Regions from separate parts of the Inquilinus sp. CA228 genome, predicted to be linked through region 1. Evidence: predicted binding sites of a transcription regulator. Region 1 holds the regulator's gene; the other holds the start of a gene.

Region 1 (7,871 bases):
GTCATGTCTAGAGATCGCATCCTTTCGCAGCAGCATCGCCCCCTGCTGCATCGATGGTGAGGACGGCCGGATTCCCGCCGCTCCTCCCCAATCCCACGCCTCGAAAGGGCGACTCCCATGCTTCTGCTGATCGATAACTACGACAGCTTCACCTACAACCTGGTGCATTACCTCGGCGAGCTCGGGGCCGACACCGAGGTCCGCCGCAACGACGCGCTGACGGTCGACGAGGCGCTGGCGCTGCGGCCCGACGGCATCGTCCTCTCACCCGGCCCCTGCGATCCCGACAAGGCCGGCATCTGCATGGACCTGATCCGGGCCGCCGCCGGCCGGGTGCCGGTGTTCGGCGTCTGCCTCGGCCACCAGGCGATCGGCCAGGTCTTCGGCGGCCGGATCGTCCGCGCGCCGGAGCCGATGCACGGCAAGATCAGCCCGGTGCACCATCATGGCGGCGGCGTGCTGGCCGGGCTGCCGGACAATTTCGAGGCCACCCGCTACCACTCGCTGACGATCGCGCCGGACAGCATGCCGGACAGCCTGGAGGCCACGGCCTGGACCGCGGACGGGGTGATCATGGCGCTGCGGCACCGGACCCTGCCGATCCACGGCGTGCAGTTCCACCCGGAGAGCATCGCCTCGCAGTTCGGCCACAAGATCCTGCAGAACTTCCTGGCCATCGCCGAGCGGCGGAACGCGGCATGACCACCGAGATGCGACCATTCCTCGCCAAGGCAGCGCTCGGCCGGCCGCTGGACGCCGCCGACGCCCGCGCCGCCTTCGAGATCATCATGTCCGGCGAGGCCACGCCGGCGCAGATCGGCGGCTTCCTGATGGCGCTGCGCGTCCGCGGCGAGACGCCGGAGGAGATCGCCGCCGCCGCCCGGGTGATGCGCGACAAGGCGATGACAATCGACGCGCCGGACGGCGCCATCGACTGCTGCGGCACCGGCGGCGACAATTCCGGTTCGTTCAACGTCTCGACCGCCGTCTCCTTCGTGCTGGCCGGCGCCGGGGTACCGGTGGCCAAGCACGGCAACCGCGCCGCCTCCAGCCTGACCGGCGCGGCCAATGTGCTGGCCGAGCTGGGCGTCAATGTCGAGGCGCCGCCGGAGGTGATGCGCGAGGCGCTGTGGGAGACCCAGATCGGCTTCCTGTTCGCGCCGCTGTACCACAGCGCCATGCGCCATGTCGGCCCGGCGCGGCAGGAGCTGGGCACCCGCACCATCTTCAACCTGCTCGGCCCCCTGGCCAACCCGGCCGGGGTCAAGCGCCAGCTGCTCGGCGTCTTCGCCGAGGCCTGGGTCGAGCCGGTGGCGCAGGCGCTGAACCAGTTGGGCAGCGAGACCGCCTGGGTGGTGCATGGCAGCGACGGCCTGGACGAGATGACCACCACCGGCCCGACCGCGGTGGCCGAGCTGCGCGGCGGCCAGATCCGGCGCCTGACCGTGACGCCGGAGGATGCCGGGCTGCGCCGCGCCGTGCCCGAGGACCTCAAGGGCGGCGATCCGGCCACCAACGCCGCCGCCCTACGCGCCGTGCTGGGCGGGGCGCACGGCGCCTATCGCGACATCGTGCTGCTTAACGCCGCAGCCTGTTTCATCATCGCCGATCGCGTGGCCACATTGCCGGATGGCGCCGCCCTCGCGGCCCGCACCATCGACGACGGGTCGGCCGCCCGCGTGCTCGAGCGGCTGGCCCGCATCACCAGCCAGGGAACGGCCCGGGACGCATCATGAGCGACACCCTCACCCGCATCGTCGCCGACAAGCGGCGGCACATCGAGGCCCGCAAGGCGGCGGTGCCGCCGGCCGAGATCAGCCGCCTGGCCGACCGCGCCGCGCCGCCGCGCGGCTTCGTCGCCGCGCTGCGCCGGGCGCAGGCTGAAGGCCGCTACGGCCTGATCGCCGAGATCAAGAAGGCCTCGCCGTCGAAGGGGCTGATCCGCCCCGACTTCGACCCGCCCGCCCTCGCCCGCGCCTATCGCGACGGCGGCGCCAGCTGCCTGTCGGTGCTGACCGACGTGCCCTATTTCCAGGGCGCCGACGAGTACCTGACCGCCGCCCGCAACGCCGTCGAGCTGCCGGTGCTGCGCAAGGACTTCATGGTCGACCCCTACCAGATCGTCGAGGCCCGGGCGCTGGGCGCCGACTGCATCCTGCTGATCATGGCGGCGCTGGACGACGCCACCGCGCGCGAGCTGGAACAGGCGGCCATCGACGCCGGCATGGACGTGCTGGTCGAGGTGCATGACGCGGCCGAGCTGGACCGGGCGTTGAAACTCCGCTCGCCGCTGCTCGGCATCAACAACCGCAACCTCAAGACCCTGCAGGTCGACCTCGCCACCACCGAGGCGCTGGCGGCGCAGGTCCCGGGCGACCGGTTGCTGGTCTCCGAGAGCGGCCTGTCCGCCCCGGCCGACCTGGCCCGGATGGCCCGCGCCGGCGCCACCACCTTCCTGATCGGCGAAAGCCTGATGCGGCACGACGACGTCGCCGCCGCCACCCGGGCGCTGCTGACGCCGGCCGCGAGATCCTCGGCGGCATGACCGGCGAGCTGACCCATTTCGATGCGGCCGGCCAGGCCCGCATGGTCGACGTCTCCGCCAAGGAGGCAACGGTGCGGGTGGCGCGGGCCGGCTGCCGGGTCGAGATGAAGCCGGAGACGCTGGCGCTGATCGCCGCCGGCGGCCATGCCAAGGGCGACGTGCTGGGCATCGCCCGCATCGCCGGCATCATGGCCGCCAAGCGCACCGCCGAGCTGATCCCGCTGTGCCACCCGCTGCCGCTGTCCAGCGTCGAGCTGGCGCTGCGCTGCGACGCCGAGCACAGCCGGGTCGAGATCGAGGCCACGGTCAAGGTCACCCACCGCACCGGGGTGGAGATGGAGGCGCTGACCGCCGCCTCCGTCGCCGCCCTGACCGTCTACGACATGTGCAAGGCGGTGGACCGCGGCATGGTCGTGACCGACCTGCGGCTGCTGCACAAATCCGGCGGGCGGTCAGGCACATACGAGGCCCAGCCATGATCCCGGTCGCCGAGGCCCGCGCCCGCATCCTCTCCGCCTTCGCCGCCCTGCCGGCCGAGACCGTGCCGCTGCCCGCCGGGCTGGGGCGCATCCTGGCCGAGCCGGTGGCGGCGCGGCTGACCCAGCCGCCGCTCGACGTCTCGGCCATGGATGGCTGGGCGGTGCGGGCCGCCGATGTCGCTTCCGTCCCCGCGACGCTGCGCCGGATCGGCCAGGTCCCGGCCGGCGGCCGCTTCGAGGGCACGGTCGGCCCCGGGCAATGCGTCCGCATCTTCACCGGCGCGCCGCTGCCCGATGGCGCCGACGCCGTGGTGCTGCAGGAGGACACCGACGCCGACGGCGACCGGGTGACGGTGCGCGAGGGCGTCGCCGCCGGCCGCCATGTGCGCAAGGCCGGGCTCGATTTCCGGACCGGCGACGTGCTGCTGCAGCCCGGCCGGCGCCTGACCGCACGCGACATCGGCATCGCCGCCTCAACCAACCATCCCTGGCTGCATGTGCGCCGCCGCCCCCGCGTGGCGGTGCTGGCGACCGGCGACGAGATCGTGCTGCCCGGCGAGGCGCTGGGGCCGAGCCAGATCGTCAGCTCCAACAGCCATGCCCTGGCGGCCTTGATCCGCAGCTGCGGCGGCGAGCCGGTCGATCTCGGCATCGCCCGCGACAATGCCGACTCCCTGGCGGCGCTGGCCGCCGGCGCCCGCGGCGCCGACCTGATCGTCACCACCGGCGGCGCCTCGGTCGGCGAGCACGACCTGATCCGCTCGGTGCTCGGCGAACGCGGCCTGGCGCTCGACTTCTGGACCATCGCGATGCGGCCGGGCAAGCCGCTGATGTTCGGCCGGCTCGACGACACGCCGCTGCTCGGCCTGCCCGGCAACCCGGTCTCGACCATGGTCTGCGGCTGGCTGTTCCTGCGCCCGGTGCTGTGGGCCCTGCAGGGCGCGGAGTCGCCGGAGAATCGCGTCGCCGCGACACTGGGCCGCGACCTGCCGGCCAATGACCGGCGCGAGGATTACCTGCGGGCCCGGATCGAGCGGACGGATTCCGGTTATGTCGCCACTCCGTTCCCGGCCCAGGACAGCTCGATGCTGTCGCTGCTGGCCGCGGCCGACGGGCTGGTGATCCGCCCGCCCCATGCCCCGGCCGCGGCGCGCGGCGAGGCGGTGGGGGCGGTGCTGTTCGGCGACGGCATCTGACGCGCCGATCGTTACAAGGAAGTAAAGAACGGACAGCGCCACAGTTAGGCGCTTGTGTTTTTGTTTTGTTCCTCCTAATGTTCTCTCCAGGGATTCGGCCGCGCCGCGGCCTCTGCGAACGGAGGATGCCTTGCTGACGCGAAAGCAACAGGAGTTGTTGTTGTTCGTTCACCGCCGTCTGGAGGCGGACGGCGTCAGTCCTTCCTTCGACGAGATGAAGGATGCCCTGAGCCTGAAGTCGAAATCGGGCATCCATCGACTGATCACCGGCCTTGAGGAGCGCGGTTTTATTCGGCGACTGCCGCATCGGGCTCGGGCGCTGGAAGTGCTGCGTCTGCCGGACTGCCTGAAGTCGGACACGCCGGCGACGACGGCCGAGGATGACAATGTCGTTCCCTTCCGGCCCGTGCGCTCCGACGTCGCCCTGCCCGGCCGCAAGCTGGAGCGCGCCGATCTCAGCAACCCCGAGCTCGGCGTCCGCCTGCCGCTCTACGGCCGGATCGCCGCCGGCATGCCGATCGAGGCGCTGCGCGACCATTCCAACTACGCCGAGGTGCCGGCCTCGCTGCTCGGCCCGGGCGAGCACTACGCCCTGGAGGTCGCCGGCGACAGCATGGTCGAGGCCGGGATCCTGGACGGCGACACCGTCATCATCAAGCGCTGCGACGCGGCCGATCCCGGCGTCATCGTCGTCGCCCTGGTCGACGACAACGAGGTGACGCTGAAGCGGCTGCGCAAGAAGGGCGCCTCGATCGGGCTGGAGGCCGCCAATTCGGCCTACGAGACCCGCTACCTGCCCACCGACCGCGTCCGCATCCAGGGCCGCCTGGTCGGGCTGCTGCGGACCTATTCGTAAGCTCCTGCGCCCCTCCTCGGGCGGGTCGTGACCGCGTGAGGCGCTCCACCAGCAGCCGGCATCGGGCCAGCGGCGCCGAGCGGGCCACGGCGCAGCAGGTCGCGGAAGCGGCCGGCGTCTCGATCTCCGCCGTCTCCCGCACCTTCACCAAGGACGCCAGCGTCTCGCCCCGGATGCGGGCCCGCGTCCTGGCGGCGGCGGAGGCGCTGGGCTACCGCCCCAACCAGCTGGCGCGCAGCCTGATGACCGGCCGGACCGAGCTGGTCGGGCTGGTCTCGAGCCATTTCGCCAACCCCGCCTTCATGGACGTGTTCGACCTGTTCACGCGGGAGCTGCAGCGGCGCGGGCTGCGGCCGCTGATCGCCAACCTGTCGGAGGATGGCGGCGCCGACTCCGCCCTCGACATGATGCTGCAATACAGCGTCGACGCCGTGCTGATCGCCACCTCCGCGCCGCCCGAGGGCTTTGCGGAGTCCTGCGCCCGCGCCGGGCTGCCGGTGGTGCATGTGTTCGGCCGGGCGGGGGCGGCGGTGCCGGTGGTGACGGTCGACAATGTCGCCGGCGGGCGCCTGGTCGCCGAAGCGATGCTGGCGCGCGGCCTGCGGCAGTTGGCCTTCCTCGGCGGGGCCGGGACCGATTCGTCGTCGATCGACCGTGCCGCGGGCTTCTCTCAGGGGCTGGAAGCGGCGAGACTGCAGCCGATGGCTGTAGAGTTCGCCGGCGACTATTCGCATGAGCATGGCCGCCGCGGCATGCACGCTGTGCTCGACCGGCACCGGCCGCAGGCGGTGTTCTGCGGCGACGACATCCTGGCGCTCGGCGCCTTCGATGCCTGCCGCGAGCGCGGCCTCGCCGTGCCGCAGGACATCAGCATCGTCGGCTTCGACGACATGAAGCTGGCCTCCTGGCCGAGCTATCGCCTGACCACGGTCCGCCAACCCATGGCCGAGATGGTGCGCCACGCCATCGACCAGATCGCCGCCCGCCTGGCCGATCCCGACCACCCGATCCAGGGCCGGCTGTTCGACATCACCCTGGTTGAGCGCGACAGCCTCTAGGCGCCGGACCGCAGCCCTTTCAGATACCGTATCAACTGCCGCGCGCAGGCTTCCAGCGGGGCGGCATCCTGTTGCGCCTTGGCCTGGGCCATCGCCCCGGAATAGGCGGCGACGATGAAGGCGGCGAGGTCGTCGGCATCCGCCGGGACCAGCCGGCCGGCCGCCTGGTCGGCGCGCAGCCGAGCCGCGATCGCCGCCCGCCAGGCTTCGAACACCGCCTGCGTCGCCGTGCGGAACTCCGGATCGGCCAGCGACAGCTCCAGCGCCAGGTTGTTCAGCGGGCAGCCGGAGACGGCGCCGCGCCGACGCAGCCCGGCGGCGATCCGGTCGAACACGCCGACGATGCCGTCGATCGCGTCCGGCGCCGTGCGGACCGGCTCGATCCAGGTCTCCTCAACCTCCGCCGCCACCCGGTCGCGGATGATGGCGAGGCCGAGCGCCTTCTTGGTCGGGAAATGGTGATAAAGCGCGCCGCCGGTCACCCCGGCCTCGCGCATCAGCTCATGCATGCCGGTGGCCTGGTAGCCGCGGGACTGGAACGCCTCCGCCGCCACATCCAGCAGGCGCCGCCGCATCCCCTCGGGGTCATAGCTGCGCTTTCGCCGGCTTTCGCTCTCGGTCATGCCCCACCGTAACATATTGACCCAACCGGACAATCAGTCTGTTCTAAAACCGGGCAACCGGTCTGTTCTGATAACAGGAGGCGATCATGCAAAGTGGGACCTTCAGCCCGGTCGTGGAGTTGCGGCGCTACACGCTGCATCCGGGGCAGCGCGATGTGCTGATCACGCTGTTCGACCGGGAGTTCGTGGAGACGCAGGAGGCGGTCGGGATCGACGTCATCGGCCAGTTCCGCGACCTCGGCGTGCCCGACCATTTCGTCTGGCTGCGCGGCTTCCCGGACCTGCGGTCGCGGACCGAGTCGCTGCGGGCCTTCTATGACGGGCCGGTGTGGCAGGCGCATCGCAGCGCTGCCAACGCCACCATGATCGATTCGGACGACGTGCTGCTGCTGCGGCCGGCGCGTCCGGACTCGGGCTTCCTGCTCGGCCCTGACCGCCCTGCCTCCGGCAACGATGGGATCATCATGGCCACAACCTGGCATCTTCTGCCTGAGGCCGAGGCCGAATTCCCCGAGATGTTCGAGACCGTCCTGGCGCCGATGCTGGGCGATGCCGGCGTGCCGATCCTGGCGAGCTTCGTGAGGGAGCACGGCGAGAACGGCTTCCCGGCCCTGCCGGTGCGGGAGGACGCGCGGGTCTTCGTCTGGTTCTCCCGCTTCCCGGACCGGGCCACCTATGAGCGCCACGCCGCGGCTCCCGGCTTCGCCGAGGCGCTGCGGCCGCATCTGGCCCGGCCGCCAGAGGTCGCCCTGCTGTCGCCGACGGCCCGGTCACGGCTGCGCGGCTGACCCTCACACGTCCGCGATCCGCACCCAGGCGCGCTCGCGGGCGGAGCGCAGGGCGGCGGCGGTCACCCGGTCGACCTCCCAGCCGTCGCGGAAGGTCGGCCAGACCGGCCGGCCGGTCGCCACCGCCTCGAGGAAGTCGCGCGCCTCGATCACGATCTGCTCGTTGTAGCCGGTGCCGTGGCCGACGCCCTGGTTGAAGGCCAGGTAGTCGGGATGCGCCGGCCCGGTCAGCAGACGCTGAAAGCCCTGGCGCGCCGCCGGCCGTGCGGCGTCGTACAGCCACAGCTCGTTCTGGTTCTCCTGGTCGAAGGCCAGGGCGCCCTTGG
Region 2 (7,871 bases), on a different contig from region 1:
TCATGCTAGGCGGCGATGAAGGCGTTCCATTTGCGGACCATGTAGTCGTTCTCGTCCATCACCGCGTTCCAGCAGGCGACGCCGCCCATGCGCTGGTCGTAGGAGCCGCCGTCGCGCACCGCGCCGGCCTTCTCCATCACCGTGCCGTCCGGCGCCCTGATGTCCTGGGCCGCCGGCTTGCCCTCCATCCAATAGGCCCATTCATAGGGCTCCATATTGGCCTTGGCCGTCTCCAGCACCGCCGAGTAGTAGCCCTGGCGGTTGAGATAGGCGCCGGCCCAGCCGGACAGGAACCAGTTGACGAACTCGTAGGCGGCGTCGAGCTTCCGGTCCTTCAGCGTCTTCGGCAGGCCGAAGCCGGAGGCCCAGGCGCGGTAGCCTTCCTTCAGCGGCTGGAAGGTGCAGGCGATGCCCATCGAGCGGACCTTGGTCACGGCCGGCGACCACATCGACTGGATCACCGTCTCGCCCGAGGCCATCAGGTTCACGCTCTCGTTGAAATCCTGCCAGAAGGCGCGGAACTGGCCGGCCTGCTTGGCCTCGGTCAGCAGCTTCATGGTCAGGTCGATCTCCTCCTTCGTCATGTTGCCCTTGTCGGCATAGGTGTGGAGGCCGGCCGACTCCACCACCATCGCCGCGTCCATGATGCCGATCGACGGGATGTTCAGGATCGAGGCCTTGCCCTTGAACTCGGGGTTCAACAGCTCCTTCCAGCTCTCGATCGGCCGGCCGATCAGGTCGGGCCGGATGCCGAGCGTGTCGGCGTTGTAGGTGGTCGGGATCAGGGTGATCCACTCGGTCGCCTCGGTGGCGAAGGTCTTCGAGGTCTTCTCGGTCAGGTAGAACACCTTCTTCGGCGCGGTGCCCTGATCGCCGATCTTCCGGCCGTTCAGCTCGCCCTTGGTGAAGACGGTCGAGATCTGGTCGACATACTTGATCCGCCTGGCATCCATGCCCTGCAGGTTGCCGGAGGGCAGCAGCTTCTTCAGCGAGAAGTACTCGCTGTCCACGAGATCGAACGAGTTCGGCTGGGTGACGATGCGCTTGGTCACCTCGTCGGTGGTCACCGGCACGTATTCGATGATGATGCCGAGATCCTCCTTCGCCTTCCTGGCGATGTCGGCGCTCTGGTTCACCGCGGTGCCGAGATAGCGCAGCGTCACCGGCTCGGCCGCGATGATCGCCGGGAAGCCGGTGATGGCGCGGCTGCCGACCAGCGCGCCGGCCGTCGCCGCCGTGGTCTTCAGCAGGGTGCGGCGGGAGAGGCCGCGCTTGGTGTCCTTGGTATCCGCCATGGTGGAGCCTCCTTAGGGTTGGGGGCGATGGTCGCCGCGCCCCGCGGCATCAGGGAGAAGGGGGTGGATGTCCTGGTCGGCCCAGGCGACGGCGACGCGGTCGCCCGGCGCCACCGGGTCGGCGAAGAAGGCGGCCTCGGGCAGCCAGGCCAGCATGTCCGGCGCCAGCTCGCAGGCGAAGGCGACATGGACGGTGGCGCCCTGGTACTCGACCCCCTGCACCACCGCCTCGACCTGGCCCGGCGGCACGCCGGCGCCGTTGATCCGGGCGAGCTTCAGCCGGTCGGCGCGCAGCGTCGCCAGGCGGCCGCCGAGGGTCACGACGTTGTGGCCGCCGATGAAGCGGGCGACGAATTCGGTGGCCGGCCGGGCGAACAGGTCCCGCGGCGGACCCGCCTGCTCGATCCGGCCGCCCTTCATCACCACGGCGAGGTCGGCCAGCGCCATCGCCTCCTCCTGGCTGTGGGTGACATGGATGAAGCTGATGCCGAGCTCGGCCTGCAGCCGCTTCAGCTCGGCCCGCATCTTGATGCGGAGGAAGGGGTCGAGGGCCGACAGCGGCTCGTCCAGCAGCAGGATCTGCGGCTGGGTGATCAAGGCCCGGGCCAGGGCCACGCGCTGCTGCTGCCCGCCCGACAGCTGCGCCGGCAGCCGCTCGCCATAGGCCTCCATCGCCACCAGGGCCAAGAGCTCCGCCGCCTTGGCCCGGCGCTCGGCCTTCGCCACGCCGCGCATCTTCAGGCTGAAGGCGACGTTGTCGGTAACCGAGAGATGCGGGAACAGGGCGTAGGACTGGAACATCATCGCCGTGCCGCGCCGGGCCGGCGGCCGGTCGGTGACGTTGGTGGGGCCGAGGATGATGTCGCCGTCCGACACCGCCTCGTGTCCCGCGACCATGCGCAGGGTCGAGGTCTTGCCGCAGCCGGACGGGCCCAGCAGGCAGCAATAGGTGCCGGCCGGGATCCTCAGGTCGATGCCGTCCACGGCGATGGTGCCGCCGTAGCGCTTGGTCACCTTCACCAGCTCGAGATCTGCGCCGCGCATCCCGCTCTCCCTTTCGGGCGTCGAAGGAGCAAGCGCCGTGCCAAGCGGCCGATGGGGCGATTCCGCCGCCCGAAAGGCGCGTCGCACCCCGGCGGCCGCCTATGCTTTGGGCATGTGCATACGGAAGGACCGAAGATTGTGCACAATCCTGGATCAACAAGAATACAATCTTGAGCGGCTTCCGCGTGCATGGGATGGTGGCCCAGGACGAATCGCGGCCGCTTCGCCGCGGGACGTCGCCGGAGCGCAGGAATGGACACGATCGAGACCGTCGGCACCCTGGCCGGAACCCGCGACATCCCCGACCGCGGCGCGCGGGCGGCGGCGATCTACCGCGCGATCCTGGACGCGATCGTCGAGCACCGGCTGCCGCCGCGCACCAAGCTGTCGGAGGACGAGATCGGCACCGCCTTCGGCGTCAGCCGGACCATCGTCCGCTCCGCCCTGCAGGCGCTGGCGCATCAGCACATGGTGGTGATCGAGAAGAACCGCGGCGCCTTCGTCGCGGCGCCCACGGTCGAGGAGGCGCGCGAGGTGTTCGAGGCGCGCCGCACGCTGGAGGCCGCGATCGCCCGCCGCGCCGCCGAGCGCACCGTGCCGGCCGACATCGGGCGGCTGGAGCGGCACCTGGCCGAGGAGGCGGAGGCGCTGCGCCGGGGCGACCGGCCGCGCGCCATCCAGCTGTCCGGCCTGTTCCATCTCGGCATCGCCGAGATCGCCCGGCAGCGGGTGATGGAGCGCTTCCTGCGCGAGCTGGTGTCGCGCGCCTCGCTGGTCATCGCCCTGTACGGCCGCAGCGGCGCCTCGGCCTGCGGCAACACTGAGCATGAAGCGATCCTGCAGGCCCTGGCGCGGCACGACGCGGACCGCGCCGGCGCCGCCATGCTGGCCCATCTGACCCATATCGAGCAGGACCTCGACCTGGCCCCGGCCGAAGCCAGGCCGGTCGATCTCGCCGCAGTGCTCCGGCAGCGCTGAGGAGAGGCGGCCGCCTCACTCCAGCGAGATCATCGCGGCCCGCCGGCTGGTGACCTGGTCCCGCGCCCTGGCCTCGGATGCCGCCTTGGCGCGCCTGTGCTCCCGGTGCATCTCGAGCAAATCGGCGATCCAGCCGCCCGGGCGGAAGGCCTCGACCGTCGTCGGGCGCCAGTCGTCATAAGCGGCGCCCGCCCGGTTCACCATCGACACGCCGAACACCGGCTCGCCAGCCGACGACAGATGGGCCTCGCCATGGCTGTCGCCGCGCGGGTCCCGATGGAGCGACCGCTCCTTGAAGGTGATGCCGTAGCGTCGCCCCCGATAGGCGAAGTCGACGGCGAAGTCCTTCATATGGTCGACGACCATGTCGAGTCTGGTGAAGTCCGGCGGGACCGGCTTGGCGTGGCACGACCAGGCGGCGAAGCGGCGGACGTCCCAGACCAGCACGCACAGCGCCTCGCCGATGCCGCTGCCCTCCATGAATTGCTGCGCCTCGGCAACCTTGGCCCGGTCGGCCGCGGTGCAGGCGAGACAGGTGTCGCGCTCCTCCCGCTCGAGTTCGCCGGCTTTCTGCCTGAACTCGTCGACCAGGGACCGCCACTTCTCCAGATGAGCGTTTCCCATCGCAGCCCTCCTCCTTGGCCACATTTGAGGATGGTGCGCCATTTCCACGGGAATGCAAGGGGTTGGGTGCCAGATCGTGATGCCGGCGGCTTGACAATTTGATCGAATTGTTCCCTATTTGTTCCGAACATCCGCCTCGGAGCCGACAGGTGACGGTTGGGACCGACACGACAGCCACCATCCTCCATGCGGATCTGGACGCCTTCTACGCGTCGGTCGAGCAGTTGCTGGATCCGTCGCTGCGCGGCCGGCCGATCGCGGTCGGCGGCGGGGTGGTGCTGGCCGCCTCCTACGAGGCCAAGGCCTTCGGCGTGCGCGGCGGCATGCCGGGCCGGCGGGCGCGCGAGCTGTGCCCGGGGCTGATCTTCGTCGGCGGGCATTTCAAGGAATACCAGCGGCTGGGCGACGCCGCCATCGAGGTGCTCGGCGACTTCACGCCGCTGGTCGAGCGGATCTCGATCGACGAGGCCTTCGCCGATGTCGCCGGCTGCACCCATCTGTTCGGCCCGCCGGCCGAGATCGCCCGGACGATCCGGCAGCGGGTGCGGGCCGAGCTCGGCCTGCCGATCTCGATCGGCGTGGCCCGCACCAAGCACCTGGCCAAGATCGCCTCGCAGGTGGCCAAGCCGGACGGGCTGGTGGTGGTCGACCCGGAGGCCGAGCTGGCGTTCCTGCACGACCTTCCGGTCGAGCTGATGTGGGGCGTCGGCCCGGTCAGCAAGGCGCGGCTGGCGGAGAGCGGCGTGCACACCATCGGCCAGCTGGCGGAGATGCCGGGATGGTCGCTGGAGCGGCTGCTCGGCCGCGCGGCCGGGGAGAAGCTGTCGGCGCTGGCCTGGAACCGCGATCCGCGGGCGATCGAGACGCGGCGGCGGTCGCATTCGGCCGGGGCGCAATCCGCGCTCGGCCGGAAGCCGGCCGAGGAGCGGGTGTTCGTGCCGGCGCTGCGCCATCTGGCGGACCGGGTCGCCACCCGGCTGCGGGCCAAGTCCCGGCCCGGCCGGACGGTGACGGTCCGCGTCCGCTTCGCCGACCTGCGCTCGGTCACGCGCGCCGTGACGCTCGACGCGCCGGTCTCGGCGACCGCGATCCTGGCCGAGATCGCCGAGGAGCTGGTGCGCGGGGTCTTGGCGCAGCATCCCGGGGAGAAGACGATCTCGCTGCTGGCGATCTCGGTGTCGCATCTCGAGGACCGGCCGCAGCTGCAGCTGGAGCTGCCGCTCGGGCTCGCCGACGAGCGGCGCCGGCCCGGCACCCGCAGAGGCATGGCGCGCGGGCAGGCCGACCGGGCGATCGACGCGATCCGCGCGCGGTTCGGATGGCAGGCGGTCGGTTACGGCTCGGTCGCGCTGGGACCGTCGCGATCCGTCCCCGACGCGTTCCGCGAGCTCGCCGAGAAGGACCTCTGACCGCTACGGCGACGCCAGCCGGGTCGCCTCGGCGGCAAGCGGGTGGTTGGCGTAGGTCCGGGCGAAGTCGCGCCAGGCCTCGGCCGTGCCGGTGCGGCGGGCGGCGTCGAACGCGGCATAGACCGCGGCGTCCGGGTCGTTGGCCAGGGGGTACGCGTCCGGCGCAGGCCGCTGCTGCAGCCGGCGCCGCGCCTCGTCCGCCAGGGCCGTCTCCGGATGCCGCGCGATGAAGCGGATCAGCGCCGCATTCGAGCCGTCGTCGACCGCCCCGCGGAACTCCTGGGCGAGCACCGCCGCGTCGTCCGGCGGCCGCGCCATGCCGGCCTGCGCCACCACCCTCCCCTCCTGCAGGGCGCCGCTGTCCCGGGGAGCGACGGCCCCCTGCGCCCACCCGGGCAACGCCGCAAGCAGCACGGACAGCGCGAGGCAAATGGAGGGCCAGATCTGGACGTTCATCGATCCCGGCTCCTTCCCGGGCGCGCAGATATGCTTGGTACTGCGCAAGGCCGTCAGGGCGATAGCGACCCTTTTCCCCCAGGAATATGGCAAATGCATGAGTTCACTCGAACGTCAGTATTCAGGAATTAAATCATCACCCCTCGCCCGGTGCCACGTCAATTTGCTCATACAATTTCCGATCGGAGGTTTCCCGACGCCAGATTGACACTAGAAATAATTTTATGTATAATTGACTGAATAGGAAAAGACCGTTTGTCTTGGGACATCTTGCGATGCAATAGGACCGGCGGGAACAATCTTACGCACCAGGGCGGGATTGCAACATCTTCGCGACACAATCTCCCGACATGTTCAATCTGGGCCGAAATGCGCGAGCGAATGACGCGTTCGGACCCTGAGCGATCGTGCCTTCTGCCAACCAACAATAATCAACAAGAAGTTGCGGAGCTTCACTCAAAGGGTTGCGGATCTTCACCACGTAGGGGAGACCCGATATGATTTCGTCAGACATCCTTGAATACGGCATCTTGTCTTCCGACGGTGATCTGCTCACCGATCCGATGGCATGGACGTCGATGCGGAAATTGTCGAACGACCTGCTGTTCCACCACACATTCGCCGACGCGTCGCACCTGGACGCGGTGCTGGCCAATGGCGGCGCTCTTGCGGACGCCGTTCGCGCGGCGATCGGCGACCGGTCCGACGGCGCCATGGTCCGCACGTCGGCTGCGACCGGCGCGCCGAAGCCGGAGGAGAACGGCTCGGGCGACACCACCGCGGCCGTGGCCGCGTCCGGCAACCAGAACATCGACGGGCTGCTGAGCGGCGTCCGCTGGGCGGATGGCTTCATCACCTACAGCGATCCGAATGCGGTCAGCGACTATCAGGCCGGCCATCCCGAAGCCTTCAGCGGCTTCGCGCAGATGACGGCGCAGCAGATGATCGCCGTGCATTTCGCGCTCAACTCCGCGATCTTCACACAGCCCGTCGGGGCCTCCGGATTCGGCGTCGAAGGCTTCACCAATCTCGGCATCGACTATGCCGGCAGCGGTTCGGGGACCGGCACGATCCGCGTCGTCAACACCACCAACCCCAGCACGGCCTACGCCTACTACCCGGCCAACCAGGTCTATGGCGGCGACGCCTTCTTCGGACCCAGCGGCGACGCGCCGACGGCCGGCAACTACGACTGGCACACCGTGATCCATGAGCTCGGCCATGCGCTGGGCCTGAAGCACGGCCACGAGGCCGGCGTCTACGGCGCCCTGCCGGCCAATGTCGATTCGCAAGAATACACGGTGATGACGTACCGCACTTTCATCGGCGACGACACCAGCGGCTACAATTACGAGACCTGGGGCGCGCCCCAGACCTTCATGATGCTGGACATCGCCGCCCTGCAATACATGTACGGCGCGGACTTCACCACCAACAGCGGCAACACCGTCTATACTTGGAGCCCGACCGACGGCGATACCTTCGTCAACGGCAATATCGCCATCGCTCCGGGCGCCAACCGCATCTTCGCGACGGTCTGGGACGGCGGCGGCGTCGACACCTACGACCTGTCGAACTACACCACCAACCTGACCCTGGACCTGAACCCCGGCGGCCATTCCGTCTTCTCGTCGGGCCAGCTTGCCTATCTCGGCGGCGGCCCGAACGGCGGCTATGCCCGCGGCAACATCTTCAACGCGCTGCTGTTCAGCGGGGATTCCCGGTCCTACATCGAGAACGCCAATGGCGGGTCCGGCCATGACACCATCCGGGGCAACGCCGTCGACAACGTGCTGAACGGCAACGCCGGGAACGATTTCCTGTATGGCGGGTCGGGCACCGAGACGATCAACGGCGGCGCCGGCGACGACTGGATCGAAGGCGGTTTCAACGCCGACACCGTCAATGGCGGCGACGGCAACGACACCTTCTATGTGCGCCAGGGCGAGTTCGGCGACCACACCACCGGCGGCGCGGGCATCGACACCCTCGATCTCAGCAACTACACGACGACTTACGGCTCGATCGTGAACCTGGCCGGCGGGACCTACAACTTCTCTCCCTC

Evidence for each region. Region 1 encodes LexA, which represses DNA repair genes until DNA is damaged. Its sites were predicted from a motif close to ATGTTCTANTTTGGTTC; they were not measured.
Region 2: a site for LexA is predicted at 4,049-4,065, ahead of dinB (DNA polymerase IV). Genes of this name have one in related genera too.

Annotation. Positions count from the first base shown of each region.
Region 1 covers NZ_JBQJIK010000006.1:118,058-125,928, reverse strand. Annotated here, with positions in the region: gene trpE (anthranilate synthase component I) at 1-11, shown strand, start outside; gene ACTOWL_RS04540 (anthranilate synthase component II) at 118-702, shown strand; gene trpD (anthranilate phosphoribosyltransferase) at 699-1,736, shown strand; gene trpC (indole-3-glycerol phosphate synthase TrpC) at 1,733-2,545, shown strand; gene moaC (cyclic pyranopterin monophosphate synthase MoaC) at 2,542-3,024, shown strand; gene ACTOWL_RS04520 (molybdopterin molybdotransferase MoeA) at 3,021-4,220, shown strand; gene lexA (transcriptional repressor LexA) at 4,351-5,076, shown strand; gene ACTOWL_RS04510 (LacI family DNA-binding transcriptional regulator) at 5,112-6,134, shown strand; gene ACTOWL_RS04505 (LmrA/YxaF family transcription factor) at 6,131-6,757, opposite strand; gene ACTOWL_RS04500 (NIPSNAP family protein) at 6,844-7,545, shown strand; gene ACTOWL_RS04495 (Gfo/Idh/MocA family protein) at 7,549-7,871, opposite strand, start outside.
Region 2 covers NZ_JBQJIK010000048.1:12,175-20,045, forward strand. Annotated here, with positions in the region: gene ACTOWL_RS22995 (ABC transporter substrate-binding protein) at 6-1,295, opposite strand; gene ACTOWL_RS23000 (ABC transporter ATP-binding protein) at 1,308-2,339, opposite strand; gene ACTOWL_RS23005 (GntR family transcriptional regulator) at 2,592-3,317, shown strand; gene ACTOWL_RS23010 (hypothetical protein) at 3,333-3,941, opposite strand; gene dinB (DNA polymerase IV) at 4,091-5,350, shown strand; gene ACTOWL_RS23020 (hypothetical protein) at 5,354-5,806, opposite strand; gene ACTOWL_RS23025 (M10 family metallopeptidase C-terminal domain-containing protein) at 6,385-7,871, shown strand, end outside.